DNA from 3 places in the Cetobacterium sp. NK01 genome. Region 2 is predicted to be linked to each of the others. Evidence: riboswitches for the same ligand, from Rfam matches in the RefSeq annotation. Region 2 holds a riboswitch; each other region holds the start of a gene.
The links. Region 2 has a riboswitch for cyclic di-GMP ahead of NON08_RS07915 (HD domain-containing phosphohydrolase). Riboswitches for the same ligand answer to the same signal wherever they lie in the genome.
Positions count from the first base shown of each region.

Region 1: linked by a shared signal. The riboswitch ahead of NON08_RS06690 (MarR family transcriptional regulator) and the one ahead of NON08_RS07915 (HD domain-containing phosphohydrolase) in region 2 are both predicted to bind cyclic di-GMP.
Region 3: linked by a shared signal. The riboswitch ahead of NON08_RS09430 (hypothetical protein) and the one ahead of NON08_RS07915 (HD domain-containing phosphohydrolase) in region 2 are both predicted to bind cyclic di-GMP.

Region 1 is NZ_JANIBO010000001.1:1,363,769-1,374,679, forward strand. It holds gene NON08_RS06675 (hypothetical protein) at 1-481, opposite strand, end outside; gene NON08_RS06680 (hypothetical protein) at 570-1,964, opposite strand; gene NON08_RS06685 (cold-shock protein) at 2,182-2,382, shown strand; cyclic di-GMP riboswitch class I at 2,517-2,592, shown strand; gene NON08_RS06690 (MarR family transcriptional regulator) at 2,706-2,996, shown strand; gene NON08_RS06695 (hypothetical protein) at 3,026-4,408, opposite strand; gene NON08_RS06700 (hypothetical protein) at 4,486-5,889, opposite strand; gene NON08_RS06705 (helix-turn-helix domain-containing protein) at 6,027-6,566, opposite strand; gene speD (adenosylmethionine decarboxylase) at 6,766-7,182, shown strand; gene speE (polyamine aminopropyltransferase) at 7,184-8,038, shown strand; gene NON08_RS06720 (CAP domain-containing protein) at 8,104-8,538, shown strand; gene NON08_RS06725 (YbaN family protein) at 8,569-8,931, opposite strand; gene NON08_RS06730 (LemA family protein) at 9,022-9,576, shown strand; gene NON08_RS06735 (DUF2207 domain-containing protein) at 9,557-10,911, shown strand, end outside.
Region 2 is NZ_JANIBO010000001.1:1,632,271-1,643,181, reverse strand. It holds gene NON08_RS07930 (hypothetical protein) at 1-2,043, opposite strand, end outside; gene NON08_RS07925 (DUF4402 domain-containing protein) at 2,043-2,879, opposite strand; gene NON08_RS07920 (ABC transporter substrate-binding protein) at 2,900-4,351, opposite strand; gene NON08_RS07915 (HD domain-containing phosphohydrolase) at 4,370-6,478, opposite strand; cyclic di-GMP riboswitch class I at 6,531-6,606, opposite strand; gene guaB (IMP dehydrogenase) at 6,660-8,117, opposite strand; gene purD (phosphoribosylamine--glycine ligase) at 8,197-9,447, opposite strand; gene purH (bifunctional phosphoribosylaminoimidazolecarboxamide formyltransferase/IMP cyclohydrolase) at 9,461-10,911, opposite strand, start outside.
Region 3 is NZ_JANIBO010000002.1:44,032-54,942, reverse strand. It holds gene NON08_RS09465 (hypothetical protein) at 1-253, shown strand, start outside; gene NON08_RS09460 (hypothetical protein) at 276-2,882, shown strand; gene NON08_RS09455 (hypothetical protein) at 2,898-3,449, shown strand; gene NON08_RS09450 (hypothetical protein) at 3,452-3,898, shown strand; gene NON08_RS09445 (hypothetical protein) at 3,888-7,025, shown strand; gene NON08_RS09440 (EAL domain-containing protein) at 7,052-7,759, shown strand; gene NON08_RS09435 (hypothetical protein) at 7,778-8,209, shown strand; cyclic di-GMP riboswitch class I at 8,288-8,363, shown strand; gene NON08_RS09430 (hypothetical protein) at 8,432-8,752, shown strand; gene NON08_RS09425 (transporter substrate-binding domain-containing protein) at 8,800-9,543, opposite strand; gene NON08_RS09420 (MetQ/NlpA family ABC transporter substrate-binding protein) at 9,562-10,332, opposite strand; gene NON08_RS09415 (iron-containing alcohol dehydrogenase family protein) at 10,715-10,911, shown strand, end outside.

The DNA of each region.
Region 1 (10,911 bases), 270 kb from region 2:
TGAAAAGTTTCATGACTTTTCTATGAAAAATTTTCTTATCAGCAAAACTCAATTCAGTTATGAGAAGTCCTTTACCATGAAGGTATTCATATCTAGTACCATTTTTTAAAAATTCATCTTTAACGCTTTGAAAACATCTAAGAATAGTACTTCTAGATAGATCTAAAATTTCTTTTTCTTTTTCTAAATTTAAAAAACCGTGAGCAATAAATTTAATATAGAGATAGTCTATTCGCTCCTCTGCAGTTAAGACATTAAAATTATTAAATAATGTTCTCCACTGATCTTTTGTGAGAATTAAATAAAAAATATCCTCTTTTTTTTCAATTTTCGGTAAATCAATAGACTCTAAAAAATCATTAATTTGCGAAATTGTTTTTAAAATGGCATTTTTTTCAACGTTTAAATACAGGTGCATATCTTCTACAGACATTTCAGTTTGTGATAAAATCTTTAAAATATTAGCAGCTGTTGTATTCATTGAACCACCTCCTACATGAAATAGTGTATCATATCTTTAATAAGAATAAAACTTAAAAAAGAACACCTGAAAAAGTGTTCTTTTATGTTTAATTATTGTTTAATTTTTTTAAACCACTTGTTAAAGCGTGATTTTCTAAAATATCATGAACATTAATAGTACTATAATATTCAACAACTTCTACATTAGAGACAATGTTACTGTCACTAATAATGATATCATAGTTTTCATGATTTTGGATAATATTTTTTTTATGAAAAAAAGTAGCTTCAACATCAAAGTTGATATTAGGAAGAAATACTCTAAGAGATTTTTTAAAAATAATCTGATCAGTAGCAGCAACTTCGTTAAAAAGAAGTAACACATTTTTTATATTAGAAAAGTTTTCATCTATAATAATTCTTCTAATAGCATAAACAATCATAAACTTATCAACTAAATACAAATCATAATTAAAATCTTTTAAAATAGATTCAAAATTATTTAAAATAAATTTGTGTGGCTTATTAAACGATACATTAATAATTTTTATAATTTTATTATTATATTTAAAAAATGAAAGATATAACTTATTAAAAAGCATTTTTTCAAGCTCTTTATTTTTTATATCTATTTTAAATTTCAATTTAATAGATTCAATGAGATTAAAACAAATACTTTTTATACTATTTTCTAAAATTCCCTTTTCCAAATAAAGATTCGTTAAAAAATGAGAAAGTTGATTTTTAAACTCTTCATTAAACTCTGGACCAAAAGTATCTATATTTTCTCTAATCTCTTTAAACTTATCTAAAGTTAAATTTGATTTATCAATAAAATTAAATCCTCCAAAAATATTTATACAAATTTCTAAAGAGCATATAAAAGAGAGTAAAAAATAGTTAATAGAAATATTAGAGTTTTTAAGTATAGGATAAAGTTGAGAAAGTCGTTCTTTTGTATCAAATGGTTTAATTGTATTTAAAAGATTTTTTCTTGCAGGAACAAGAATATCCTCCTCAATAAAAAGTTTCATAAGCTTTTTATAAAAATTTTGTTTATCTTTAAGTGAGAGTTCTTTTAAAACAAGGCCTTTTCCATGGTTATATTCATAGGTACTTCCATTCTTTGAAAATTCATCTTTAACATTTTGAAAGGATCTTAAAATAGTGCTTCTTGAAATATCTAAAATCTCTTTTTCTCTTTCTAAATTTAAAAACCCAGTGGAAATAAATTTAATAAAAAGATAATCAATTTTTTCATCAAAAGTTAAAATTGTAAAATTTTCAAAAACTATCTCTAGTTCTTTAGGTGTTAGTTTTAAAAAATAAATGTCATGAAATTTTGAAATAATAGGAAGTTCAATTGATTCTAAAAACTCATTAAGTTGTGTAATTGTTTTGATAATTGAGCTTCGCTCAACGTTAAAATACAGTTGCATATCATCAATAGACATCTCATTTTGAGATAAAACTTTTAGAACATTAGCAGCTGTTGTATTCATTAATACCACCCCCCGACTATAATAGTTTATCATAGATAGAGCAAGATTAGAATAGTAACACTATAAAAATGACTAAAGATCCAATATATCACTTTTGCTTCTCTAAAAAGAAAAATTGAAATATTTAATTTATAGATTATATATGATACTATAAATGCATATAAGAGATTAATTAAATCTCTATAAAGCTTTTATAAATGCGGAGGGGAACAGAATTATGACAAAAGGAACAGTAAAATGGTTTAACAAAGAGAAAGGATTTGGATTTGTAACTTGTGAAGAGGGAAAAGATTACTTTGTACACTTTTCAGGAATCATTGGTGATGGATTCAGATTTTTAGAAGAGGGACAAAACGTATCTTTCAAAATTGAAAGTGGAGATAAAGGACCTTTAGCAAAAGAGGTTCAAGCTAACTAGCACCTAATCCTAATAATAAAATATAAAAAAGGATGGATTTATTCCATCTTTTTTATTTATTATTGTTTTTAAGTTATATTCTAATTAAAAAAAGTATTGCAGAAAAAGATGTAAGTAGATATAATATAAAAAATAAAAATATACGGCAAACTATGAGAAATCATAGGACGCAAAGCTATAGGGCCTTTAAAATGGTAGCCAGTTGCACTTATTCTTTAATCAAGGGGTAAGTGTTTTTTTTTTGAAAAAATATTTTAAAGAAGGAAATAAAAAATATCTATAATATAAATAGATATAGATTAAATAATTAGGGGTGTTGTATTATGCATAAAACAGAGATAAAAAAGGAGTTAAATAAATATCATATTAATTCCACGCATGAAAAGATATTGAGAAGAATAAATGAAAACCCAGGGATAACATTATGCGAATTGACAAAGGGGATAGAACTATCAAAGGGTTCAGTATCAATTTGTATAAAAAAATTAGAAGAGAAAAATTTAATTCAAAAATATGGAACATTTGATGATAAAAGAGTTTTTAGACTTCATCCAACAAAAATGGGAAAAGATCTATGTAGTAGAATAAAATTAATGCAAATATTAAAAATATAACCTCTATAATTTTTATAGAGGTTACATTTTTATATGGGTAAAGAATATTGTTTTATAAAAGGGTAACGATTTATAACTTTTAGTTTTTCAAAAGTTATAACTGATAGATTTTCATCATTTGATATATAAGAATCTAATTCAGACTCCATTATAAATTTAGATATTCGAATGTTTTCTTTTATAAAGAAAGTATTTTGAATAATAGGATGTAAAAACTTAGGAATTTCTTTAAAAACAACAATAGTATCAGTAAGTTCTGAAATATTACTTTTATTTAAATTCCAAAGATAAAGAAAAATAATATTAGATAGTTGAATATTAAAATATATTTTTTTTAATTCTAAAAAAAGAGCAGCACATTCAAATTTAATTTTATTATCTAAAGATAGATTTAAAAATGAAAGATCAAACATACCTAAGAAAGAACTTTCTTTACTTGCTGTATTAACTCTATTTAAAAATTTTTCAAAAAAATTATCTTCAGATACACTGAAAGAGACATTTTTTAAAAAAAGTTCTTTTAATTTCAGGTTTTCTTTTTTTAGTGAAACACCATCTTTTTTTAATGTTCCATTGCAAAATTGTAAAGTTAAAGTAAAAATTCTTATATATTTAATTGGAAAATCTCCTAATAGTGAATTTTTGAAAAATTTGTATGCCCTTTCCATAGTTTTCATTGGAAAAACATCAAGAAAATATTTTTTAAACTCTTCAAAAGAAAGAGTTTTAATTTTATTTAAAGAGTTTTCATAACCATAAACTATATATAAGCTTTTAATTAATTTTTTATTGTTTATAAATATATCAAAATCAAATGTATAAGTAAAATAATCAATCTCATTATTTAATTTTATATAGATATTTTGTTGAAAAAATTCAGAATAATCTTGAGACATTATAAATGGAAGTTCATCAACTTCAATTAAAAATTTAAAAAGATACGATAAAGAACAAATTTTTTGGTCATCACAATCACCTAAAATACTAATTCCTTTACTAGGAATACTAGATATTTCCAAGTTATAAATTTTCAATTTTTTTTTAATACTTATTAAATCATCATTTAAAGTTCTTCTTGAAACATTGAAGATAATAGATAGAGTATTAAGGTTTAAATCATAATCTCTTAACAGTTTTAAAATAATATAAAAAATCCGATCATCTTTGCTAAAAATTTGATGTTTTTTTAAAGTTTTAAAAATAGTTTTATTATTATTAATCTCATTAATTATACTAGCTAATGAGTTGTTAGAATTTTTATTATCAATATAGTGATAAATTTGTTTTATATATAAAATTACATTTTGTTTATTCATTTTTAAGAATTTTGCAATGAACTCTATATTTTTTTCTGGAAGAAAATTTAATAATCGATATATTCTAATATGAGTAGTTGTAATATTTATTTTCATTTTAAATCCCTTTCAAAATAATATCAATCTAGTATATCATTTATATCAAAAAAATAAAACAAAAACAAAAAAATATTTTATTTATTAGAACATAGTTTTTTTAAAGTATTTTCTAAAATATGACTATTAATAGCAGATAAAATCTGGATAGGATTAAAGCTATTTACAATTAAAGTATTTATATTTAAACTAGGTTCATCACTTAAAATTAGGTCATATTTATTTTTATAATTTTCAGGATTTAATTTATAAAAAAAAGTGGACTCAATATCAAAATTAAATTTTTTACTATAATCAGCTAGATTATCTTTAAGGTATCTATCATCTGAAATAACGACTTCGTTAAATAATAAAAGAATATTTTTTAGAGAACTTTTATGATGTTCAACAATTATTTTAGTTAAAATTTGAATAATAGATATCTTGTCACAAAAGAATAACTTTATATTATTATAATCTAAAATATCATCAAAAATATTTAAAAGAAGTTTTTCATTGTCGTTTATTATAATGTTTCGAACTTTAAAAATATAGTTATCATGTTTAAAAAGTGAAAAGCATAATTTTTTTAATAAAACTTTTTCTAAAACAGGATCTAAATTATGTAAGTCTAGTTTATCTTTTAAGTTATTAATAACTGTTAAAGCTTTTTTTAATATATTTGGTTCAAAGTTAATATCATTATTTATTAAAGAGACTACAAAGAAAAAAACCTGATTTTGATAGTTAGAGTTATAATCTTTTAAAGTAGTTTTTATAACTTTTTCTAATTTAATATACTTATTATAATCATAATCTTTTTTAAAGTTAAATCCTCCAAAAACGTCTATAGATATATAAAGAGAACATAAAAAAGATATGATAAAGTGCGTAGTAGGAATATCTAAAGTTTTAAATATTGTATAGAGTTTATTGAGTAAAGACTTTATATTGTAATCCTTAATTAAATCAGTTATGAAAATAGAATGATTTAAAGAAAAGTCACATTTTACAAAAAATTTAACTAATTTTTTTGAAAAAATAGCTTTGTCCATTTCAGATAAAAAAGCTAGTCTTAGTCCTCTTCCTACACTATATTCATATTGTGATCCATTATTTTCTAATGTCCTTTTTACTTCATTAAAATATCTTATTATTGAACTTCTAGATAGATCTAATCGTTCTTTTTCAGCTTCTAAATTAATAAATTTATTATGTATGAATTTTATGTATAAGTAGTCTACGATCTCATCACTGGTGATGAAATCATTTCGCTTGAAAAGAGTTTCCCATTGAAACTTTGAAAGTTTAAGAGAATAATTGGTATTATTAAGTTCTATTAAAGGAAGTTTTTCATCCTTTAAAAAAGAGTTAATAGAATTGATATTTTTGTAAATAGATTTTTTTTCTAAGTTTAAATATAAAGAAAATTCATCTAAAGAAAACTCTCCTTGTGAAAGAAGTGTTAATATATTTATATTTGTTGTATTAATTTGAATCACCCCATTATAGGTTATATCATACAAGAAAAATAAAGAAAATATGAAAAATTTTATATTTAACCTAAAAATACATATAAAAATCTTCTATAAATAAAAAAGATAGTTATAAGATTAATAACTATCTTTTATATAATTTTTTAAAATGATGGTGGATTAGAAACCCACAGTATTTTTGCATGTCCTTTTCCACAGTTAGATAAGTAATGATTTTTTCCAGAGCTGTAATAGAAGGCTTCACCTTTTTTAGCTTTATGAATTTTATCACCTAAATGAATAAGAATTTCACCTTTTAAAACATAACCGAACTCTTGTCCATCATGGGCAATCTCTTCTTTATACCTTCCTCCCTCTTCTAAAGTCAAAAGAATAGGTTCCATTTGATTTTTTTGAGCATTGGGAATAATCCACTCAACTTTATATTTTAGTTTAGAATCAGTAAGTTCGAAGGCATCATTCTCATCAAAAACAATTTTTTCGTCACTATCATCACTAAAGAAATCTTTTAAATTTGTTCCAAGACCTTCAAGTATATCAGCTAAATTGGCAATAGAGGGAGATGTTAAATTTCTTTCTACTTGAGATATAAAACCTTTAGATAGCTCGCACCGACTAGCTAGCTCATCTTGAGTAAGATATTTTTCTTGTCTTAGTCTTTTTATTTTTTTACCGATTTCCATATAGATCTCTCCTTAAGTTATAGATAATATAGTATATGATCTTTTCTATAAAAAAGCAATTGACAAAAAATTAAAAAATGAATATTATGTAATAAAAGTTAAAAATATTAAATATTAAATATATTTTTTTAAACAAAAGTTTAATATTTTAATATTTAAATTTAATTTTTTATTAAAAAACTGATTTTAGGAGGGAAAATTGAAATTAGAAACACTTGGAAGACACATATTAATTGAGTTTTATAACTGCGATGAGGAGATATTAAAAAATCCCACTCTCATTGAAAAACACATGAATGAAGCAGCAGAGATTGCTAAAGCAACAATAGTTCAATCTGTATTTCATCATTTTAATCCTTATGGAGTATCAGGAGCAGTGATTATCTCAGAATCACATTTAGCTATACATACTTGGCCAGAATATGGTTATGCAGCAGTGGATGTCTTTACTTGTGGAGATAAAATAGACCCTTGGACAGCTTTTAAGTTTTTAGAAGATGTTTTTAAATCAGATAGAAGTGAATCAATAGAAGTGCCAAGAGGAATGGTAGAAAAAATAAGAAATTATTCAAAAAAAGATTTAGGAAAAATAACTTTTAAGCCTGAGGAGGAATAAGATGCTAGATTTATGGTTTACAGAAAGATGGTCAAAAGATACTAAGTTTTCAATAAAAGTAAAGGAACATCTTTATTCAGAGGAAACGCCTTTCCAAAAAATAGATTTTTTTACATCTGATGAGTATGGAAGATTTTTTACTTTAGATGGAATGATAATGATAACAGAGAAGGATGAGTTTATATATCATGAGATGATAACTCACGTGCCTATGTGTACAAATTTAAATATAAAAAAAGTTTTAGTTATCGGAGGTGGAGATGGAGGAACTGTGAGAGAGCTTACAAGATATAAAACTATTGAAAAAATAGATATGGTTGAAATTGATGAAAGAGTTGTAAGATTATCACAAAAATACCTTCCTTTTACAGCTGATAAATTAAAAGATAAAAGAGTTACCCTTTATTTTCAAGATGGTTTAAAATTTGTAGAGGAGTGTGCAAAAGATAGCTATGATTTAATTCTCGTAGATTCAACAGATCCAATATCAGTGGGAGAAGGCCTTTTTACAACAGAGTTTTATAAAAATTGTTATAGAGTTTTAAAAGAGGATGGAATTTTAGTAAATCAACACGAATCACCATATTATGAGAGATATTCTCAAGAGATGAAAAAAGCTCATAATAAAATAAAAAATATATTTTCAATTGCAAAAGTTTATCAATTTCATCAACCTACATATGCATCAGGGCATTGGTTATTTGGATTTGCTTCTAAAAAATATAATCCTATTTTAGATTGTAAATGTGAAGAGTGGAATAATTTAAATTTAACTACAAAATATTATAATACAGATATTCAGAAAGCGGCATTTGCTTTACCAAATTATGTAAAAAAACAATTGGAAGAAAAATAAATTTGGAGACATAAAAGAGATTTTGCTAAAATATACTATAAGAAAACTATAGTAGGGAGGCAAAATTGAAAAAAATACTTGGAGTGATGGTTTTTCTTTTAACAACACTTACATTTACAATGAATGATGATCAAAAGGTTATTTTAAATTTGGTGAATAAAGAAAGAGTTAGTAGAGGGTTAAAACCTATGAAATTAAATACTAAACTAAATAAATTAGCTAAAATTAAATCAGATGATATGCATAGAAATAGTTATTTTAGTCATAAATCACCAGTTTATGGCTCTCCATTTGATCTTATGAAAAAATATAATGTAGATTATATGACAGCAGGGGAAAATATAGCCAAAGGACAGGATACCCCAGAATTTGTTATGAAATCATGGATGAATTCATCCGGGCATAGAAAAAATATTTTAAATCCTAGATTCAAAGAGATGGGAGTTTCTAGAGATGAATATGGAAATAACATATGGACACAGATGTTTATAGGAAGTTAAATAATAATAGTAGGTTTTTATTAAAACCTGCTATTTTTTTATTGTGTCAACTCTTATAATATGGAAAATAACCCCTACAAGTATAAAGAAAAGAAAAATTTTTCCAATAATAAAAGGCATAAAAAACATTCCTAAAGTCATACCAAAAATTGTTGATACTATGCCAATAATTTTATTTTTTTTAGTAATTCCTTTATTTATTCTGTAATCTTTTAAGTGTTCGCCAAAATATTTATTATTAAGTAACCATTCATAAAATCTATCAGATCCTCTTTCAAAAAAATAAGCTGCAACTAAGATAAAAGGGACTGTTGGAACAATGGGAAGGAAAGCTCCTATAATTCCTAAAGCTAAAAAAATAAAACCTAAGAAGGTAAAAAATTTTCTTTTCACAGCGAAAACCTCCACATAAAAAGTTTTGGTAAGGATTTAAAAATAAATATAGTATAATACATAAAAGAAAAAAATAAAAGGGAGGAAATTATGATTTTAGGAATAGTATTTGTAATTATATTAGTTATATTAATCGCTTATATTATAGGGGTTTATAACAAATTAGTGAAGGAGAGAAACTTTGTAGATGAGGCGTTTTCAACTATTGATGCTTATTTAAAGAAAAGATATGATTTAATACCAAATTTAGTAGAAACAGTAAAAGGATACAAAAACTATGAAGGTAGTACATTAGAAGCTGTTATTGCAGCAAGAAACAGATATATGACAGCAACAACTCCAGAGGAAAAAATAGAAAATGAAAATATGATAACAGGAGCTTTAGGTAAGTTATTTGCTTTAACAGAAAATTATCCTGATTTAAAAGCTAATGAAAATTTTATGAAATTACAAAATGAATTAGTAAATATAGAGGAAGATATTTTACAAGCAAGAAAATATTATAATGGTAGCGTAAGAGTTTATAATACAATGTGTGAGACATTTCCAAGTGTTATAGTGGCTAATAACTTTGGATTTAAAAAATATCCATTCTTTAAAGTTGAAAATGAAGAGGAAAGACAAAATGTTAAAGTACATTTCTAGTTTGTTCTTTATATTTGTAACATTTATATTTGCAGATGCAGGTTATGTTATAGATAATTATAATATAGATATAAAAATAAATGAAAAAAATATCTATGATGTAAATGAAAATATAAGAGTGGATTTTTTACAGCCAAGAAGAGGAATATATAGAGTTATTCCAGAGGAGTTTAATGGAAGAGAGATAAAAATTTCTGATATAAAAACAAATGCTCCAACAGTTGCAAAAGATGAAGGGAACTATATCTATCTAAGATTAGGTGATCCAAACAGATATTTGACAGGTTTAAAAGACTATATAATTAAATATAAATATAATATTGGTTGGGACAGAGATTCTAGTTATGATGAAGTTTACTATAATTTAATTGGAAATGACTGGGATACAGATATAAATAGAGTTGAGTTTAAAATAGAATTGCCTAAAAGTTTTGACGCTAGTAAAATTAATTTTACAGTTGGAAGCTATGGTAGTACAAATACAAAAGGAGTTACTTATAGTGTTAATGGTAATACCATAACAGGCTATACAACTGTTATTTTAAAGCCAAAGGAAAGTGTAACAATAGCTCTTCCTTTACCAGAAGGATATTTTAATTTTACAGAGCAAAAAATAATGTTTTATGTATTTAAAGGTGTTTTATACTTAATATATTTAATAATACCAATAATTGCCATAACTCTTATGAAAAAATATAGAGATAAAGAGACTATTATCCAAACTGTAGAGTTTTATCCTCCTGATAACTTAACACCTACAGAGATAGGTTACTATATTGATGGAATTATACATTCAAAGGATTTAACAAGTTTAATTTTCTATTGGGCTAATAGGGGATATTTGAAAATATATGAGTTGAAAGGTAGTGGAATTTTTTCAAGAGATGAGTTTGAAATAGAATTTTTAAAAGACAGAATTGATTCAGAAAAAGATTTTGAAAAATATATGTACAATGCTCTTTCAGCATATAAAAATTCAGAGAATAAAGTAAATATAAAAAATTTAAGAAATAAATTTTATAAACATATAGATAAAGCAGCTGAGATTTTAGAAATAGATTTAATTATGAATAAAAAATCTTTATATAGTTCAAAGAGCTTAAGGGCTGGAAACACTATGAGAACTTCAATACTTTTTATAGCTGCAGCAAGTTTTGGTTATTTCTACTACTTTGGGGCAACTCAAGGGCTAAGCACTTTTATAACGGTTATTTTAGGGATGACCTCAGCTTTAGTAACACTAGCTGTTAGTGGAAAAATAAAAAGTAAAACACCATATGGATCGGAGATCTATGGAAAAGTATTAGGATTTAAAAGATTTTTAGAAACTGCAGA
Region 2 (10,911 bases):
CACTCGTTTACCATCAACTACTAAAGCAACATCTGATAAAGTTGTTTCTCCATCATCATAAATACCATTATCATTAGAATCTATATAAACTTTTCCAAATATCCAAGAATTATCAACTTGCCTATCTTTTATATCTCTTTTTAAGTTAGATAAGTCTAAAGTTTTTTCTATAGTTACTCCAGCATTTATTCCCCCATCTTCTCTTCTAGAAGTAGGTAATTCAACGTATATACTTCTGTCCAAATAAAGAGTAAAATCTACTGTAAATCTGCTTTTCTCCTCTTCGTTATATAAAAGTTCTGTTCCTAACATGTACTCTATTCCTGTAGACATCAACTCTCTTCTTCTTCCTAATATTTTCAAAGAATAATCTGTTCTCAACGTTTCATTTCTTTCTATATTTGCTTGAAATACCATTGTAAATCCTGATACTCCACCATAACTAATTCCGGGATTTATAGAATAACTTTTCTTATTTTTATTAGAATCTGTTACTTCTACATCTAAAAATAAAGAGAAATTTCTTAAACTTCTATTCTCTAAGCTTATATAATAGCTCTTTTCCTTACTTTTTTCATCTATTTTTAACTCTTCTTGATAACCAAACCCTATTCTTGTAGATAAAAAATCTCTTGATATTCCAATTGAATTATATTGCTTAATACTATTTTCTTCTGCAACAAAATTAGAATAGTTAAAATGTTTAAGTAATAAATTATACTCTTTTATTTTTTGATTTACCCTAATTTCATAACTATTTTCTTGTTTTTCATATTCGTAAAAATTTTGATAATTAATTAAAATCGGATAGCTATTTGATAAATTAAATTTGTAAATAATTTCATTTTTTAACATGCTATATTTTCTATTTTTCTCTGATTCTAACTCAAGAGCACCTAAACCAAATGTTAAATTTTTAGTTAAACCATAACTTACTTCATTTACACTCTGTTTTTTTCTTTTATTTTTTTCTTGACCTAGTTGAAGATTATAGCTCCATTCTTTTTCATTAAGAAGTTTAGAATCCCCTACTGTATAAACTTTTCTAGTTTCTATTTGTCCATTTTTATAATAAATTTTTAGTGAATAATCTCCACCATAATTTCTATCTCTAACTTCAAATATAAAGTTCTTTTCCATTGGTCTTTGATAGTCTAAAAGTACTCCACTTTGATACAACTCGATAATATCTGCCCCTTGTGCCTCTCCCTTAATCGTTGTTATATTCCCTACTGTAGAGCTATATGTATTTTTTTCTCCGAAACTAATCCCCTCTACCATCCCATTTATATTTAAAAAATCTGGAGTTTTAATATAAAAATCACCTAAAATCAAATCATTATCTTTATATACATTATTATATGTTAGATTATAATTTTTTATAGAACTTTCTGGTTCAACAGAGTAATTAACGTAAAAATCTCCATATAAAAATTGAGTTCCATATTCTAAATTTATTTGATTCCCATTTCCTTCTAAATCATTTTTAGAGTAGTTTATCTTTAGTAAACCAGGTGCAAGAATTTGTTTTTCCGGTTTTACTAAATTGAATATATCATCTTCTTTTTTGTCATTTAGTCGAAGTCGTTCAACCTTTCCTTTTTCCCTTATCTCAAAAGGTAAAATAAAATCTGGCTCCAGAACTAATTTTAAATCTTGACTAGACCAAGAAGATTTTTTAAATTTAAAATCGTCCTCTAAAACTTTTATCTCAACATATAAATCTCCATCTATTACAAAACTTTTTCCATTTTTTATCAAAACTTTATATTTTTCATTATCAATTTGAAAATCAACAACTTTTTTTTCTAAATCAAGATTAACTGAATAAACTTCTAAAAAATAAAACAACCCTTTTATAGGTATATATATTTGATCATTTTCAAAGTCATACCTAGCCATAAAAAAGTCATCTTTCAATGCTTTGCTTTTTATTTCTATATATGCCTCATCTAACTCTACCTCTTGAGCTAATAAACCAAATGAAAGAAAAAAGAAAAAAATAGTCACCATACTCAAATAGACTATTTTTATTTTTTTCATCAATCATACCTTACCTTTATTTTCAACTCTCCACTATAATTACCAGGAGAAGCTTTTTTTGTATCTCTTACCTCTCCGACAAATGTAACTCTTCCCTCTCCTCTAGATGTTAATCTAATTTCATAATCTTCATCATCCTTTTTTCCTAACTCGGGACTATATACTTTAACTTTTAAACTACCACTATTATTTTTATTAAATATTTCCACATTTTCTGGATAACTTATCTCAACCTCTCTATTAGGTTCTCCTTCTATTTTTAAATATCCATGAGTCCCTTGGTTAGAAGACATTTTTTGGCCTTGTACACCTACACCTAAATCCATTGGAGTAGTGGAAACTCTTAATCTTCTTATAACATTTAATTCAAGATTAATTTCTATCTCTACCTCTTCATTTTTTTCTTTTCCATCACGTATTACTAAAGTTATTGGTTTCGATCTATATTTTCCACCTAATCTAGTATTACCATTTACGTTAACAGTTGCTATAACTTTTAAATTACATTGACCTTTAGATGAATTTATCATTTGATTATTCTTATCTATATTTGCACTGCCATCAGAAGAAATTAATTCTATATTATTTATTTTAATTAGTTCTTCAATTGTTCCGTTTTCATCAAAAAAATATATATTTCCAAAATTTTCAATTTTATAAGATAGTTCTCTATTTCCAAATCCACTAATTTTAAAAGTACTTGTTGAATACTCTATACGTTGAATCCAATCTCCAATAATTTCTCTATTTACATTTATTTTTGATTTATCTGAATGTATTTTTGCAAAAGTTACTAAATTAAGAACACACAGTAATATCAATATTTTTTTTAGCATATTTCACCCCCTATAATATTTTAATAATTTAATTTTATCTTTTTGCTTTCTAAAATTACTTTTTCTCTATGAACTAATGGAATATACGGTTTATTTTTAGAAATTAAATATACTATCTTATCATATATTTTATCTCTATTTTCTTGCTTCTCCTCATCTTTCAAAATTTCTAAAAATGGTAAAGTTGCATTGTACATCTCTTTATTTCCCATATCATGAACCATTACTTTTCCTAAATTATAAATCAAATATTTTTCATCAAATAGAATATTATAGATAGCTATTTCATAATCTTGTTTTTCCATTTTCATTAAATACGCTTCTTGCTGATAAGGCGTTATATTTACTTGCAGCCCCTTTTCTATTAATTGAGTTTTTAAATTATTTGCAATTTTTAAAGAAATATCATCATTTAGAGTTATTATTTCTATCTTTTCATTTAACAATTTATTTTCTTTTATAATCTCTAATGTATTCTCCTCTTTTATAGTAGATAAGTTGGCTTTAAATAATTTTTTAGGAAAAAATGTATTTGCAATCTCCACATTATAGATATCTTTCACTATTCTTTCTCTGTCTATAATAGAGTCTATAATTTCTCTATTCTTTTTTTTATTAAAAATATTATTCTTATTTCCAAACATAATCGCTATCGTATCTAACTCTTTTGTCTCTATTACATCTGTATTTTCACTAATAACTCCTTCTTTTTTTAGTTCCTTAATTTGTTTTGGACTTAAATCTAAAACTACATCAACAGCTTCATCAAAATATAATAACGCTCTTTTCCTATCACTAACTTCTGATAAAATCTCGATTTTAGAAGGTTTTACATCTTTTCTAAAATACTTATTTTTAGATAGAACAACTTCTTTGTTTGTAATTTTATCCAACTTATACGGCCCAGTTCCATAGATAATTCCATTCACTTCTTTTGTTATAGAACACATATAATATGTTAGCATTGATGTAAATAGCTTGTTTTTTCCCTTTAATTTTATCTCTAATAAATTTTTATCTAACACTTTTACATTTTGAACATCATTGAAGAAATCTTTAAAAACAGCGCTTTCTAACATTCTATCCAACGAACTTTTTACATCTTTAGCTGACATTTTATCTCCATTTTGAAAATAAATATCATCTCTTAATTCAATCTCTAAATTCCTTTCACCGTTCCATGTCCATTTTTGAACTAAATTTGGAACAATCTCACCTTTTTCATTATAATTAAAAAGCGTTTCATAAAGATAATTTACAACTCTTATTGAATACTGATCTTTCATAAAAATAGGATCTATGTTCGTTACTTTTACCGCTTGAACTATTTTCATTTCATCTTTTTCTTCAAAAATTTCCTGTTGAAAATTATCATATTCATTTAATTGAACTTCATCAAAATATATCTCCGATTGTCCAAAAGATAAAGAGATTGTAAAGGTAAATAATATTAGGCATAGATATCTTTTCAATTTTTCACCCTCTTTACACTATTTGTTATTTTTTATTGCAGAATAAAACTCCGTTGCTAGGTCTAATGACTCCTTATTTTCTTCATATATTTTCTCAAACTCTTTGTCATTGTTAACAAATATGTCTACTAATTCTGGATCAAAACTTTTTCCCTTTTCCGCTTTTATAACTTTTAAAGCATCCTCATGAGTTAAAGCATCTCTATGAAATTTTTTCTGTCTCAGCGCATCATAAACATCTACTATTGCTACAATTCTAGCTTCTAGTGGTATATCATCTTTTTCCAGTCCAGAAGGATAGCCTGTTCCATCCCATTTCTCATGATGATATCTCACTATGTTTTCTGCAACACTTCCTAGTTTTAATTTCTTCACCAAATCGTACCCTATATTCACATGCTCTTTAACCTTTTTAAATTCTTCTTCAGTTAATTTAGATGGTTTTTTTAATATTTCTGATGGTATTGCTACTTTTCCAATATCATGTAATGAAGAAAATCTTTTTATATCTTCTTTTGTATCATTAGACAAATTCGCCTTTTCAGATAAAAGAGTCGAATACATTCCTAATCTTTTTACGTGATCTCCTGTATCCTCGTCATTTAATTGATTAGCCATTTCCAAAACTTCTATTAAAGAAAAACTTAACTCCTCTGCTTTTTTTCTATTTTTTTCAGATTTAATTATTAGAATTATCAAAATTATAATAAAAGCAATAACTGGTATCGATATTTTTACAATTAATTTATAATTTTGTGTCACTATAGAATTTTTTAACAAATTATTATCTATTATAGTTTTATCCACTGTAAAGCTTTCTAATATTGTTTCTATTAAATTTGAAAGCTCTCTTTTCTCTTTAGAAATTCCAAAACTAACTCCAAAAGAATCATCTAGTATTCCTGCAACCTTTATTTTATCATCTAAAAAATTATTACTAATTACTCCTGTAAGTATATTAAAATACCCAACTAGATAATCCCCTTTTTGATTTAATAACTTTTCTAATCCTTCTTCATAACTTTCAACTTCTATTATTTCACTGTTTTTTAATACATCTTTTAAATAAACGTAGCTATAATCATCTTTTAAAACTAATACTCTAGTTTTATCTAAGTCTGAAATATTTTGTATAAAACCATCAGACTTTCTATTAGCTACAGATAATTTCATCTCATAATACGGCTTAGTATAATTTATATTTTTGTTATTTTTACTATCTTCTATAGATATCCCTTCTATATCATACTCTCCATCCTTTACAAAATTAAATGGAATACCTATAATTTCTTCCAATTCACGTGAAATATTTATAGTTAAGCCTTGATACTTATTTTTTTGCTCATAATAAAAGGGTAACATAAATTTATCTTTTCCCAATTTCACTTTTATATTTTTATACTTTTCTCTAACTGTCTCATAACTTGGAGTATCCTTTAATAAATATCTATAAAATTCTACTCTATTTTTAGATAAAATTTCTTGTATTTTTTCTCCCTCTAAATTATTTAAAGTGTTTTGAATTTTTTCCTGTATATCTTGTAACCCTTTTTTTATCGCAATCTGTTCATTATATCTAATATTTTCTAACAATTTATAATTTATTTCACCTGAGTTTTTATCATACCAATCTTGAGTTATAAATGCTTCTACTTCTCCACTTTCAAGTTTTTCCAATCCTTCATCGATATTTTTAACTTCTATTTTTTCTAATTCTAAATTCTTATATCTTTCTTGAAACTCTTTTAATCCATGCTGGTTTGGAATATATGCTACTTTTAATTTTTTTATGTTTCTCAAATTTGAAAACATTGAATTTTTATTAACAACAACTCCTACTCTATATATCATAGGGGTATCTATATATTCATATTCCTCTTGACCTTTCTGAGTCTCAATTGTTCTTAATACAACGTCACTATTTTCTTCATCTAATTTTATATCTATTTCCTTGTTATTTAATATATTTGAAAAAAGATCAACATAAACTCCCTGATATTCACCTTCTTCTAAATTTTTATACAAATACATATCTGTCGTATTTGATGGTATTGTTATACTTATATCACTTTGGGAAAAAGTTATATAATTTACAACTATCAAAATTAAAAATATTACTTTTTTCATCGTTCCTCCCTCTAATTTTTTGCAAAAAAAAACTGCAATAGTCCACAAAGACTACTGCAGCTGGCTGCCATTTTAAAGACCCTATAGCTTTGCGTCATAGGGTTTCCCCTACTTTGCCTTATAATATAAAAATTTCTCTTTAATTATAATCAATCACGCTTCTAAAGTCAACATTTTATATCTATTTAGAATAGTTTGGTGCTTCCTTAGTTATAATAATATCGTGTGGATGACTTTCTTTTAAGCCTGCTCCTGTTATTTTTACAAATTTTCCATGAACTTTCAAATCTTCTATTGTAGGTGTTCCACAATACCCCATTCCAGCTCTTACTCCTCCACATAATTGGAATACAACATCTTTCAAGCTTCCTTTATAAGAAACTCTTCCTTCAATTCCTTCTGGCACAAGTTTTTTAGCATCGTTTTGGAAATATCTATCTTTAGATCCTCTTTTCATCGCTGCCATCGAACCCATTCCTACATACACTTTATATCTTCTTCCTTCGTATATAATCTCTTCACCTGGAGCTTCTGTCGTTCCAGCTAAAAGCCCTCCTAGCATAACACAATCTGCTCCTGCTGCTAAAGCTTTTACCATATCTCCAGATAGCTTTATTCCTCCATCTGCAATAACTCCTATTCCTCTTGTTTTACAAACTTCATATACATCATTAACTGCTGATAACTGCGGTACTCCTACTCCTGCTACAACTCTTGTTGTACAAATAGATCCCGGTCCTACTCCTACCTTAACTGCATTCACTCCTGCTTCTATTAAATCTAGAGCTGCTTCAGCTGTTACAATATTTCCACCTATTATATTTAATTTTGGGAAATTTTCTCTAATCTCCTTTATTTTTTGCATAACACCTTTTGAATGTCCATGTGCTGAATCTACTGTTATTATATCTACTCCTGCTTCTACTAAAGCTTTTACTCTCTCTAAAGTATCTGCTCCAACACCTACAGCTCCTCCAACTCTTAATCTTCCTTGAGAATCTTTACATGCAAATGGATACTCAACTAAATTATCTATATCTTTTATTGTTATTAACCCTTTTAATTTCCCATTTTCATCAACTATCGGTAATTTTTCTATCCTATTTTCTAGTAAAATATCTTTTGCTTGATCTAATGTAGTTCCCACAGGAGCTGTTACTAAATTTTCTTTAGTCATTATATCACTTACTAATTGATCCATATCTTTTCTATATTTTAAATCTCTATTTGTTATAATTCCAATTAAAGACCCATCTTCTTCAATTACAGGTAATCCTGATATTTTATATCTTCTCATTATCTCTTCTGCATGCCATACTGTTGAGTCTTTTGTTAAAGTTACTGGGTTTTTTATCATTCCACTTTCGTTTCTTTTTACTCTATCAACTTCTGCAGCTTGGTCTTCTATGCTCATATTCTTATGAATAAACCCTATTCCACCTTGTCTTGCTAAAGCTATAGCCAGATCTCCTTCTGTCACAGTATCCATTGCTGCACTTAAAACTGGAACATTTAATTCGATATCCTTTGTAAGTTTAGTTTTTAAACTTACCTCATGCGGTAATACCTCTGACCTTGCTGGAACTAATAGCACATCATCAAAAGTTATTGCTTCTTTTATTATTTTTCCATTCATCATTTCCTACTGCCTCCAATTTCAATTTTCCAATTTTTAAATAAAGACCTGCACTTTTTTTTAGTATTGTGCAGGTCTTTTTTTATTTATTTTCGTTATTATAGCACATTTTTGAGCCTATGTCATTTCTAAAAAATAATTTTTTGCATTTTATTTTTTTTACATCTAAATATGCATTTTTTTTAGCCTCTTCTAACGTATTACCATAAGCTACTACAGATAGAACTCTTCCTCCATTTGTCTCAACCTTTCCATCTACTTCTCTAGTTCCCATATGAAATATTGTTGAATTTAAATTTTCAGGTATATGTATTTCACAACCTATTGTTGAAGATTTAGGGTAGTTTTCAGAAGCCATAACTACAGCCACTGTATATCTTTTATCCCATTGTAATTCAACACTTTTATTATTCATCAAATCTAATATTGCTTTCACAAAATCAGATTCTAATCTTGGCAAAATTCCTTCTGCCTCAGGGTCTCCAAATCTAGCATTGAATTCTATTGTCTTTACTCCATCTTTCGTTAGCATTATTCCACCAAAAAGAAATCCTTTAAATGGGATTCCATCTTTAACCATTCCTTTTGCCATTGGTTTTAGTATTTTTTCCAAAGTTTCATTTATTACATCCGAATTAATTCTATCAACTGGTGAATAAACTCCCATACCACCAGTATTTGGACCTTTATCATCATCATATGCTCTTTTATGATCTTGAGCAATTTCTAAAGGAATTACTATCTCTCCATTCGTTAAAGCTATAATTGAAAATTCAAACCCATCTAAATATTCTTCTATTACAACTTTATTATTAGGAATACTAAAAGCTATTTTTAGAGCATCTAAAGCTTCCTTTTCTGAAAATGCAACTGTAACCCCTTTTCCAGCCTTTAATCCATCTTCTTTTATAACTATTGGAGCACCTTTTTCTTCCACATATTTTATTGCTTGTTCTAGATCGATAAACGTTTCATAATCTCCAGTGGGTACATCATATTTTTTCATAAGTTCTTTAGCAAACTCTTTACTGGATTCAATTTTTGCAGCTTCTTTTGTAGGTCCAAAAATTTTCAATCCTCTTTTTTCAAATTCATTTACAATTCCTAAGGCAAGAACATTTTCTGGTCCAACAATTGTTAAGTCTACTTTATTTTTTTCTGCAAAATCTGCTAACTCTTCAATTTTTTCTTCTGAAATATCAAGTAATGTACCTAAGTTTTCCATCCCAATATTTCCAGGAGCTATAAATACTTCTTTAACCATATCACTCTCTTTTACTTTCCATGCAATTGCATGTTCTCTTCCACCTTTTCCTACTATAAGAACTTTCATAAACTCCTCCAAATTAATGTTTAAAATGCCTAACCCCTGTAAACACCATAGCTATTCCATATTTATTACATGCTTCTATTGAAAGTGAATCTTTTATTGATCCTCCTGGTTGAATAATTGCTTTTATTCCATATCTTGCAGCTAACTCAACTGTGTCATCCATTGGAAAAAATGCATCAGAAGCTAAGATTGCTCCTTTACATTTTTCTCCTCCTTGTTCTAAAGCTATTTTAGCTGCTCCGACTCTATTCATCTGTCCTGCTCCTATACCTATCGTTTGATTTTCTTTTCCTATAACAATAGCATTTGATTTTACATGCTTAACCACATTCCAATTAAATAATAGCTCCTCTATTTCATCATCTGTTGGTTTTTTCTCGGTAACATATATAAGTTCATTTTTCAATACTTTCATTTCATCAAACTCTTGAACTAATGCTCCATCCATAACAGAAGTTATTTTCATTTTATTTAAGATATCATTTTTCGTATCTAACTCCAGCACTCTTATATTTTTCTTTTTTGTTAAAATTTCTAAAGCTTTTTCTTCATAGCTTGGAGCTATTACAATTTCTAAGAATAGTTGAGAAAGTTGCTCCGCTACTTCAATAGTTATACATGAATTTACAGCAACAATTCCACCAAAAATTGATATTTTATCTGCTTCATAAGCTTTATTCCAAGCTTCTTTGATATTTTTTCCACTACCTACTCCACAAGGATTCATATGTTTTACTGCGACCACAGTAGGTTTATCAAACTCTTTTAATATCTCTAACGCTGCATTAGCATCTTGAATATTATTGTATGATAACTCTTTTCCATGTAATTGTCTTGCGTTCCCTATTGAATATCCTACAAAACTTTTTTTATAAAATCCAGCTTTTTGATGTGGATTCTCTCCATATCTTAAATCTTGTACTTTTTCGTAAGTTACAGTTATTGTTTCTGGGAATTTTTCTTCTACTTTATTTGTTAAATACTCTGCAATTAAAGTATCATATGATGACGTATGTCTAAATACTTTTGCCGCTAATCTCTCTCTCGTTTCTAATAAGGTATCACCATCTTCTTTTAACTCACAAACTACTGTCTTATAATCCTTTGGATCAACTATTACTGTAACTGATTTGTAATTTTTAGCCGCTGATCTTAGCATACTTGGCCCACCTATATCTATATTTTCAATTAACTCTTCATGAGTTACATTTTTTCTAGCTAACGTTTCTTTAAATGGATACAAATTTACAACTACCATATCTATTAAATCTATTTTATTATCTTCTAAAGCTTTTAAATGATTTTTATTATCTCTAACACACAATAATGCTCCATGAACATTTGGATGTAATGTTTTTACTCTTCCATCCATAATTTCTGGAAAACTTGTAATATCCGATATACTTAATGTCTTTATCCCAGCTTCATCTAATGTTTTCTTTGTCCCACCTGTAGAAATTATTT
Region 3 (10,911 bases), on a different contig from region 2:
TAAAAAACTAGAGTTTTTTGGAAAAATAAAAAACACTGGAAATAGACGTGGAACATTTTCATTTTATTTAAGTGATTCAAAAAATAAAAATAGTTTTTTACTGGGGAATAAAAGATTTTTAATAAATGAAGAACTAGATTTAAAAGAGTTTAATCAAGAGATTAAGGATGATATTATTTTTAAAAATATTAAAAATTACAATACTTTATTAATAAAAGAAAACGAAGTTACAATCATGAAAATCAAAATCTAAAATCTATTTAGGGGGATGGAGAATGAAAAAAACAGATAGTAGATTTTTAAAGAATCTTCTTAGTGTCGGATTGATTCTATTTACAACTTCATATTCAACAGACTACTCCCTAGAGGATTTAGATGCTTTTAAAGCTCAAGATCTCATCTCAGAAGAGGAATATGAAATTTTAAAAGCTGAATTACAAGGTGCTACTCTTATAAATGATGAGATGATTTATTCTGTAATAGTTAACGGAAGAGTTCGAGGAACTCATTTAAAACTTTTAAAAAAAGATGGTTATGATTATATTCCATTAATAGAATTTTTAGAGATAATTAGATTTAAAAACTATGACTTTGAAAAAAATAAGATTTCCATGAAAGTTGGAAAAGACCTTGATAATATAGATATAAATTGGACACAACACACTGCAACTTTAAGCAATCCCAATAGAAAAATACAATTTAAAGAATCAGAAGTATTTAAAGATGGAAACGAGATCTATATAGAGATTGGATTATTTAAAGAGATTTTCACAGAATCTTTAGAGATAGATCCTAAAAAATTACTTATTAAAACTTACTTGACATTTAGCACTCCTTTTGAAATTGATACCTCTTTAGAAAATAGATTAGATAACGAACTTACAAAAGAGAATAAAAATGATATTGTCTATACAAATAAAAATAGATTCTTTGATATTGGATATATGAGATTCAATGTTCAAGGAGAGTTATCAAAGAATAAGGGAGAGAATTTCCAAACAGGATGGACTGGAGATTTAGAATATCAAGGTAATCTTCTCTTTGGCGAATTTACAACATCTTATGATATAAAAGAAAAAACACTAGGAGATACTTACCTTTACTACCCTGAAATTTATAAAAATCACTCACTTGAATTTGGAAGTTATGGAGCAGTGGAACGTGAACTAGGCCTTAGTTTAAAAAAAGAAAAGGGATATTTCTACGTGGGAAAAGATATTGTCATTAGAGAGAATGTTCCTATTGGTAGTAGAGTTGAACTGCTGTATCTTGGATTTCCCATTGCAGTTCAATATGCTGAAAATGGTATTGTAGAGTTTCAAAACTCAGAAATAAAAAATGATAGAGAATATACTTTAAGAGTACATGAACCAAATGGAAAAATATATACAATAGATATCAATACTGCTGTTGATTTTAGACAGCAAAATAGAGGAGAGATTGAGTATGATTTCAAAATAAGAGAGGATCATAACTCTAAAAAATATGCTAGCGAAGGAAATATATACTATGGTCTTACAGAAAATCTAACTTTAGGAACTGGATATATAAGAAGTATTGATACTTCTAATGATAGAACTCAATATATAGATCTTTTTAATGCTGAAGCTGTTTACTCTAACTATGTTTTTAGAATGCCATATACTTTAGTTTTAGGAGGAGAAAGAGGAAAAGAAAAAAGAACTAAGGAATACTTAGAAGCTCAAATACAAATATATGATTTTAAAGTAAGAACAGAACATCAAAACTTTGGTTTATACTATGATCTTGAAACAGCAAGATCATACACAATAGAATATAACCCTGGAAATGGTTACTCTATAGATACAAATTACTATATAAATGATTACTATAATGACAAAACTGAAAGAAACTATGATGTTGGTGTTTCAGTTTATAAAAATTTAATGAGAGATCTTCTTGTTACTGGGGAATATAGTACTGGAAATAACAATGGAGATGAGTATTCTATCAATCTTTATTACACAGGATTACACTACGTTAATACTAGACTAAACAACAGGTGGAGCGAGAATGGAAAAGATTTTGAAAGTGTCTTAACACTTATGAATAAAAATCTTTGGGACACCTTAGATTTTTCTATAGAGTTCAGTTATTCAAATAGAGATGAATCAAGATTTACTTTTAGATTTGATTTAAACTATGACAACTGGTTAAGTGCAGGAATGTTTGCTGGAAAAAACGGTGCACAAAACTACAAACTTGGAGTTGATAAAGTTGTTGATTTGAAAAATGTAACTAGAAATATTGAAAGTATGAATTCAAGTAGAGTTAAAGTTATAGCTTTTGTAGATGAAAATAGTAACAACATATATGATTCTGGAGAAAAATTAGTTGATAATGTAGAGATTAAAATTGGCTCTCAAAAAGAGGTAACAGCTGAAAATGGCCAAGCCTATTTCTTTGGAGTTCCAAATGGAATTCTATATGATTTAAATCCTAAAATTAGAAAACCTTCATACTCTTTAGGAAACAATAAAATTGCAGTTCGTGGAACAAATACAGGAACTATCGAAGCATTTATTCCACTAAAAGCTATGATGACTCTATCAGGATCATTTATAGTTGATAAAAAATTAAATTTAAGTGAAAAAGACATAACAGATATTTATGATAACACACTTATAAAAATAAAAGATAAAGAGGGAAAAGTTTTAGAAAATACCATTCCTGATGAAAATGGAATTTTTTATGTAAGTGGATTATTTACTGAAAGCTACAGTATTGAAGTAGATTATCTTGGAGAAGAATTAAATATACCGCCTTTAGTAGAAAAAATAGATTTAAAATATACAGAAGAAAAAGGAAACGAAATTGTTTTAGAGTTTACTGAAAAGGGAATAGTACTTTTAAAAAATTAAGATAGGGGTAATATTATGAAGGTTTTATTAATACTTTTTTATATGTTAACGCAACTAATAGTTTTTTCATCAGAGGGAATAATGACGCTCCCTTCTGATGAAACAATGGGAACTCCAGTTGCTAATCCAAGTATAGCCACACCTATGATTCCACTGATTCCTGCTTCTCCAGTAGAAAAAGTTGATGAAAATGAAGATGTTTGGATTTTAGAAAAAATCTCTACAGTTATGATGGAAAGTAAAGTTAAAGTCATAGTACCTTTAGAGATCATATCAGATATTGAAATAAAGGCTATGATTATTGATGATCAAAAACTTGATATTCCATTTGAAATCGAGATGAATAAAGAACCTGAAAAAAAAGATCACTACATGCTTAAATATTCTCAAAAAGAGTTAGATTTAGATAATGATGGCAATATCGATACTAAAATATACTCGCCTAAATATATTAATAAAAAAATTGTTGATGACAACGTATTAAGTATTGATGGTTCAAATATTACAAAAGAGGGATTACATAAAAAAAGAGTTTATATAACTGTGGAAGTTAAGGATGGGAAATAAATATGAAAAAATTAATTTTAATTGTGCTTCTATTTAGTATTCAAGTTTTAACCTTTAGTGAAATAAAAGTTAAAATAGCTGAGCCTATGAGATTTAAAAGTATTAATACTACACATTTAGAAAAAGGGAAAGTTTTAGGAAAAGGGATTATAGAAGTTTTTACAGATAATAAAAAAGAGGATTTTGGGAAAAAAATAATGTTTGAATTTCCAGAATATAACCTTATGACCAATCGTAGAAAATGGTTAAAAGTGGAAAAGCTAGGAATGGAATCATCTAAAAAAGAGATAATCATAGCTAAAGAGAGAGAGCAATTCGCTTTTTACGCTGTCTTAGATCGTAAAGATATTAATAAAGGTGAAGTTATTGATATTGAAGGTGAGTATGTTGGGTATATTCCTATTATTGTCTCTCAATACAAGAAAAGGGGAAATCTAAATGATAAATAGAGTTTTAATTAATTTAGTTCTTTTCATCTGTATTTTTTTTACTAGTTTTTCGAAAAATGAAGTTACAACACTAGAGGCTCTTCCTAAAAGAGAAAAAGCTAATTTAGATATTGAAGTTCTAAAAATAAAAACAGAGAAAATAACTGGGGTAATATATGAGGGTGAGAAGAAAATAATCTTTGATTTTAAAGATTTAAAAAAAGCAGCAGAAAAAATGAAACTTATAATAGATAGTACTAGTTATGATATTTTTATTTTAGAAAATTTAGACAATACTGCAACTTATATGAAGAAAAATATTGAAAAAACAAAATTAAAAAATATAAGCTATAACCTAGTAGAAAAAGACAGAGAAAAAATTTTGGAAGTATCCTATGATTTAAAACCTGAAACACTTTATTTAGGAATATTTAATAATAAAACAAGAGCAGTTGAAAAAATTTATAAAGCTGAATTCAAAAAACCTCAAGTTCATAGCATCGGTTCATTAAAGGATTTTTCATATGACCTTATTAATTATAAGGATATAATAATTGATCCTAACCATTTAGGAGATTATATATCAGAGCCTATAACTATAAAATTTAAACAAATTGCCAATAAAGAGTCTGAGTTATTTCCAGTTATCACTTTGGGGGAAGATGATATTTGGGAAAAAGAAAAACATCCTGGAAATCAACCTGTTCAGAATTCTCAAAAAGTTATAGCAATATCATTTAATTCATCATCTATTCAAGGAAAAATGATACCACAATTAAGATATAAAAGCTCAAGCCCTTCAACAAATATGGGAGTAAGCAAAAAAATCTATTATCACAATATTGAAGAAAATCTTTTAGATAAAATAGCTATAGGTGCTTATGAAACACATGAAAATGAATTCATAGAGGTGGAATTAAACTTTAAAATAGATGCTTCAACTATTGAACAGATGAAAAGTTATGCAAGCCAAATTCCAGCAGGAGAAAACGAATTAATAAAAATACCTTATAAACCTCTTGATACTGATGAGCAAATAACTTTAGCCGTAGGAAGTTCAAAGGGAGATGGATATTATGATATTCCCACTGAAAATATAGATGATGAAACAATTAATCTCACATACCCTAAAGTTTACATTGGCAAAATAAAAGATAAATACGAAGATTATTTTAGTTATAATGTTAATGCTTTAAAAGATCATATAATAGATGAAAAAGAAATAGAAAATTTTTCTAAAAATTTTTATATTGCATCTTTAGGCAGAGTTTCTGTTAACCGTCTCTTTGGAAATCACGGAATAGATTTAACTCCTACAATTGGTTTAGGTAACGAAGAGCATTGGAGGTATGAAGGATTTATAAATAAAGATAAAAATACCACAATAAATGCTAACTTTAATGAAATCCAAAATATTTTTATAAATATTGGTACAAATAAATCTATTTATCCATATTTAACAGAAATAAATAAAAAAGGCTTTTTATTTAGGAAAAGCCTAGGGAATGAAAACCAAATTGATAATGATAAAAGATCTGTTACTTTGGCAACATATGAAAAAAAATCAGCTGAAGCTAGTATTACCGCTGAAATAAAAATTGCTATTCCTAGTAACTTTTTAAAATCAATACGAGATTATGCTTACACAAAAAACGAAGATATTGTAGAAATCCCATATGGGGATAGTTATAAAATCTCTTTAATTCCAAGTTCAGCAAATAACGGCAACACGCATATTTATATTCCTAATAGGAATTTAGGAAAAATTCGAGAGATACTGTATCCAAAAATTAAATTTAAGAAAAAAACTGGAAATAGTAATACTACAGGCAATTTTACCTCTGACCACAAGCTTAACAATTTAGAGATTGGAGAAAAAGATTTAATAGAAACAAGTGACTTAGATAGAGAAGCTGGATTTGTTCATTTCCAGCAAGTAAAGATGTCACCAAATGATATACAAATTCCCATGATTGCTCTAGGTGAAAAAGATTATGCTCCAAAAGGCTATTTATTTGCAGGGAATTCCACTTTAATTAACAGAGATACTTATGTTGCTAACTACAATGATACTCTTAAAACTTATCCATATTTTAAAAATTCAACAGGTGGATTGTTAGAGGGAACATCTTCTATTCAAGGGGGAATCCAAAAAAGTAATGATAATTCTAATTTAGGTATTTGGGTTTATTCCAATAGTGGTAGAGAGGAAGTCAGTGGAAACTTATCTATAAAAATTAAAAATGAGGACAAAAAAGATTTTTTAACGTATATTAGGGGGATAAACTCTGAAAGAGTTCAACTTAACACTAATGAAAAAATAGCATTTGTTCAAGGAGAATGGTCTGATAATAATTACAAATTTCTAAAGGATTCTCCAATTGTTAAGGTCTCTTATCCAACTCTAACAGTAGTTAAAGATATTGTAAAAAACAATAATATTGTGATAGACTTTAAAAATAGTTATAACAAAGGTGAAAAAGTTGATTTTGATTTTGCTGGAAACACTACTAATACTAGTGTAGAAGTTAATTTAAACTCTGGACAATTTATTAATGGTCTAGAATTAAATGATGGAAAATTAGAGATATTTTATGAGAGTAGTAAACTGATCTCTATGGATATGAATCCTTTAGGTGATACTACAGGAAGTATTCAAAACTCTAAACTAGATATTGATTTTATCTATAAAAATAATGGACTAGTCTCTCTTTCTCTTATAAAATGGGTTGGAAGTTCTCATATACTTAAAATTATACACACAGAAAAATCTGGATTAACAAGACGAGAGTACACTGTAAACTTAAAAACTCCTGGTTCAAATTTTGAATTAATATCAGCAGAAGATTTAGATTTTGGAACTGTTTTAAAAGGTGATAATTCAAAAACTGCAACTTCTAAAATAACTATAAAAAATTTATCTGGAAATACATTAAAATTAGAACTAGCAAAACCACAAGTGGATTTAAAAAATGGTAATTCTATAATCAAAGCTGGAAATTTCTCTATAAGCGATGAAATAATAGAGAATAGTGGTGAAAACAGCTATTTTATCTTAGAGGGACAACTTATCGAAACTCAAAATAGCATTTTAGAGGGTGAACATAAAGAACAAATTCATTTAAATGTTTATTTAAATAGTTATTAAAAAATATATTAAAATTGGGGGATTTTATGAATAAACAATTGGAGAATCTTCTAAAATTTAACTTAGAAGATATTTTAAAAGTTGCTTTTCAACCAATCTATTCTTTAGAGGGAGAGGTTAAAAGTTTTGAAGTATTATCAAGATTTTATAATAAGGAAAATGATCTTATTTCAACAATTAAAGTTATAAATTTTTTGGAAAAATTAGACATTATACATCAATTAGATTTTCTAATCTTAAAAAAAATAGAAAAATATTTAAAAAAAGGTAAAAAAATTGCAATCAATATATCACCTTTAACTATATTGATGGATGAGTTTATAGAAAAAATAAACTTATTAAAATGTGATTTATCCAATTTAGAGATTGAATTGACAGAACGAGGGAATCTAGATTATGAAAAACTTATCATCAGAGTAAATCAACTACATAAATTAGGAATAAAAGTTGCAATAGATGATTTCCCTATAGAGAATTCTAGCTTAGAAACTCTTTTAAAAACTAAAATTAATAAGGTTAAAATAGATCGAAGTTTATTAAACAATATCGATTGTCCTTTAGGAAAAGAAACTTATAGAGGAATTGTAGCTCTCTTAAAAACCATGAAACATGAAATAACAACTGAAGGAATTGAAACAAAGGAGCAATTTGATTTTATTAAGGAGATTGGAGTAGACTTTATTCAAGGATATTATATTGGGGAACCTATTTTAGAAAATGAGTTGCTTTTTTAATAAAACAACAAAAGGAGAGTGTTTTATATAAAACTTTTATTAATTTATCTATTTTTTTCTACGATTTTGTTATCAACTGACTTTAATTTATCTATAAACCCTACGAAAATAGAGCTAAATTTAACTCATAACTCTGTTACAAATATTCACTTAATGAATAATGGTAATAAGACCGTTAAACTCCTTCCATATTTTGAAACTCCTATAGAATTTCAAAATAATAGTTTAGAATTAATGCTTGAATGTTTTCCAAAGTTTATAATGTTAAAACCACAAGAGGAAAAAATAATAAAACTAGTGTTTAAAAATAAGGGAAATATATTAAAAAAAAATGAAAGCTATAAAAGTTATATAATTTTTAAAGAACTTCCCAATGACTCTAAATCTATTTTAAACAAAGATATTATTATATTTAACGAAATTGGAATAGGTATAACTGGTCAAAACTAAATTAAGTAATAATTCCCTTACTATTGACAAATAAAAGGTCAATATAGTAAAATTTTATTGTAGATTAATTTGTAAAAATTAAAATAAAGGCAAAACATAGGAAACTGTGTGACGCAAAGCTATAGGGCCTTTAAAATGGTAGCCAGTTGCAGTATAAAGAAGTATAACTACTTTATTTTAATTTATTATTAATTTTATTAATAAATTTTAAGGGGGATTAAAATGAAGAGTTTGTGTTTCTTTATCTTTTTTATACTAAATTTTATTTTGACTTTTAGTTCAAAAGATATGAATGTTGATATCTATACAAAATTAAATTTAATAACTCCTACAAAAATAGCTATAAAAAAAATAGCTAACACTAATGAACTTAGCTTTAAGTTAGAAAATTCTAAAGAGGAAGCAGTTAGAGTTTATATTAAAGAACTTCACAATGATAATATCAATTTATATAATAAAAAAGATATAGATGGAAAATTAGCTTTAAGTTCAATAGAAAATAATTTCAAAGGAAAAGTTACTGTAAGAGTAATGTACAACTAATAATATAGAAAAAAATCCATTCGTTATTGAATGGATTTTTTTCTTTTTTATTTTACCTTATATTTTTCTTTCAACTTTTCAATAGTACCATCATTTACTAATTGTATTAGTACTTCATTTATTTTTTCATATTCTTTCTCATTTTTACTCAATGCAATAGCTTTAGGTTCTCCCTCTAAAATTCCCACTAATATCAAATCAGGATTATTTTTCACATATTCATCTGCTACGCTTTCATCTAAAACAATTCCATCAATTTGATTATTTTTTAAAGCTAGTAAAGCCGATGTATTATTTTGAAAAGGCACAACTGTGGATCCATGAATTTTTTTTGCTGTATTCTCCTTTGTTGTTCCTAACTCTGCTCCATATTTTTTATTTTCTAAATCGTCCATACCTTTTATAGGATTCTTTTTGTTTGTTATAAAAGCTACCTTTGAAGTTAAATAAGGCGATGTAAACTGAACCATTTTAGCTCTCTCTGGAGTGATACTCATACCAGCTATAACTACATCTATTTTTCCTGTTTGAAGAGCTGATATTAATCCTCCAAACTCCATATTTACCCATTTATATTTATATCCAAGCTTTTGAAATATCGCTTCTATTATGTCTGGATCTAATCCTACTATTTTTCCATTTTCTAAGTATTCAAAAGGTGGATATTCTGCATTAGTTCCTATTACAAAAACTTTTTCATTTACCTCTTTGTTATTTTGTTCTTTTTTACCGCAACTAAAAACAATTAATACTATTAACCCTATAAAAATTCCTTTTAACATTTTTTTCATAAAGACCTCCAAAATAGTTTAGAATAGAGGAATAATTCCTCCTTTATACTTCTCTAATATAAAATTCCTAACTTTGTCACTCCTTAGAACTTTCATTAAAGTTGCAATCTCTTTACTATTTTCGTCTCCTTTTCTCACAGATACAACATTTCCATAGGCACTTTCTTTTCCCTCAACAATCAAAGAATCTTCTTGAGGAGATAAGCCTGCATCTAAAGCGTAATTGCAATTTATAACTGCTAAGTCTACGTCATCTAAAGCTCTTGGTAGTTGTGCAGCTTGAAGAGAAACAACCTTTAGTTTTTTAGGATTTTCAACTATATCAAACTCTGTGGCCATAAGATCCTTTGGATTAGATAGTTTTATAACTCCATTATTGTGAAGTAAGATTAGAGCTCTTCCAGCATTTGTTGGATCATTTGGGATAGCTATTTTATCACCCACTTTTAACTCCTCTAAACTTTTATATTTTTTAGAATATCCTCCTAATGGTGGAACGTATATATCTTCTAAAGGAACTAAATCTAAATTTTTCTCTTTCATAAAATTAGCTAAATATGGTTTATGTTGAAAAAAATTCGCATCTAAAGATCCATCTGCCAAAGCTAAATTTGGCATTATATAATCTGTAAATTCAACAATTTCTATATTCAACCCCTCTTTTGCTAACTCCTCTTTTATTTCACTTAAAATTTCTCCAGCAGGTATTGGAGTCGCTCCAATTTTAAACACATCTTTTCCAAAAGCCAAATTTGAAACAATTGTTAATAGCAATAATGTTCTTTTCATAAAATACCCCCAGCTATAAATGTTTTAAAAATGATAATAATTTTTCACAAATTTGTCAATCTTTTTTTATTTTATTTTTTTTGAAAAAATTTTTTCAAAAAAATGTTTACAACGATCTTTTTTTATGTTATATTGATGCAAATAAAAAAAATTTGGAGGTTATTTAAAATGTCTTTAAGAAAAGTTAGGGCTATGTTTTGGTTTATGTATTATTTTAAAACTAAGGTTTGTATCTAGAAATATAGATATAAGCCTGTTTGCATTAAAAAAATATAGGCTTATATCCCAACTAACTTTATTAAAGAATCTCTTATTTAAAGCTTTTGGGAAACCAAAAGCTTTTTTATTTTATCTAAATCTATTTTAACTGGGAGGAATTTTTATGGAAAAATCTATTTTAACAGAAGTTTATATGGACAACAACATTTGGGGCACTTTAAATAAAGAGATTGAAAAATATAATAAAATCTTAGTTATTCATGGAGAGAAATCTCTTTTATCAATAAAAACTGAATTTTTTAAAATTTTAGAGCATAAAAATTTCCACTTAGTTCACTATGGTAATGAATGTTGTCATAA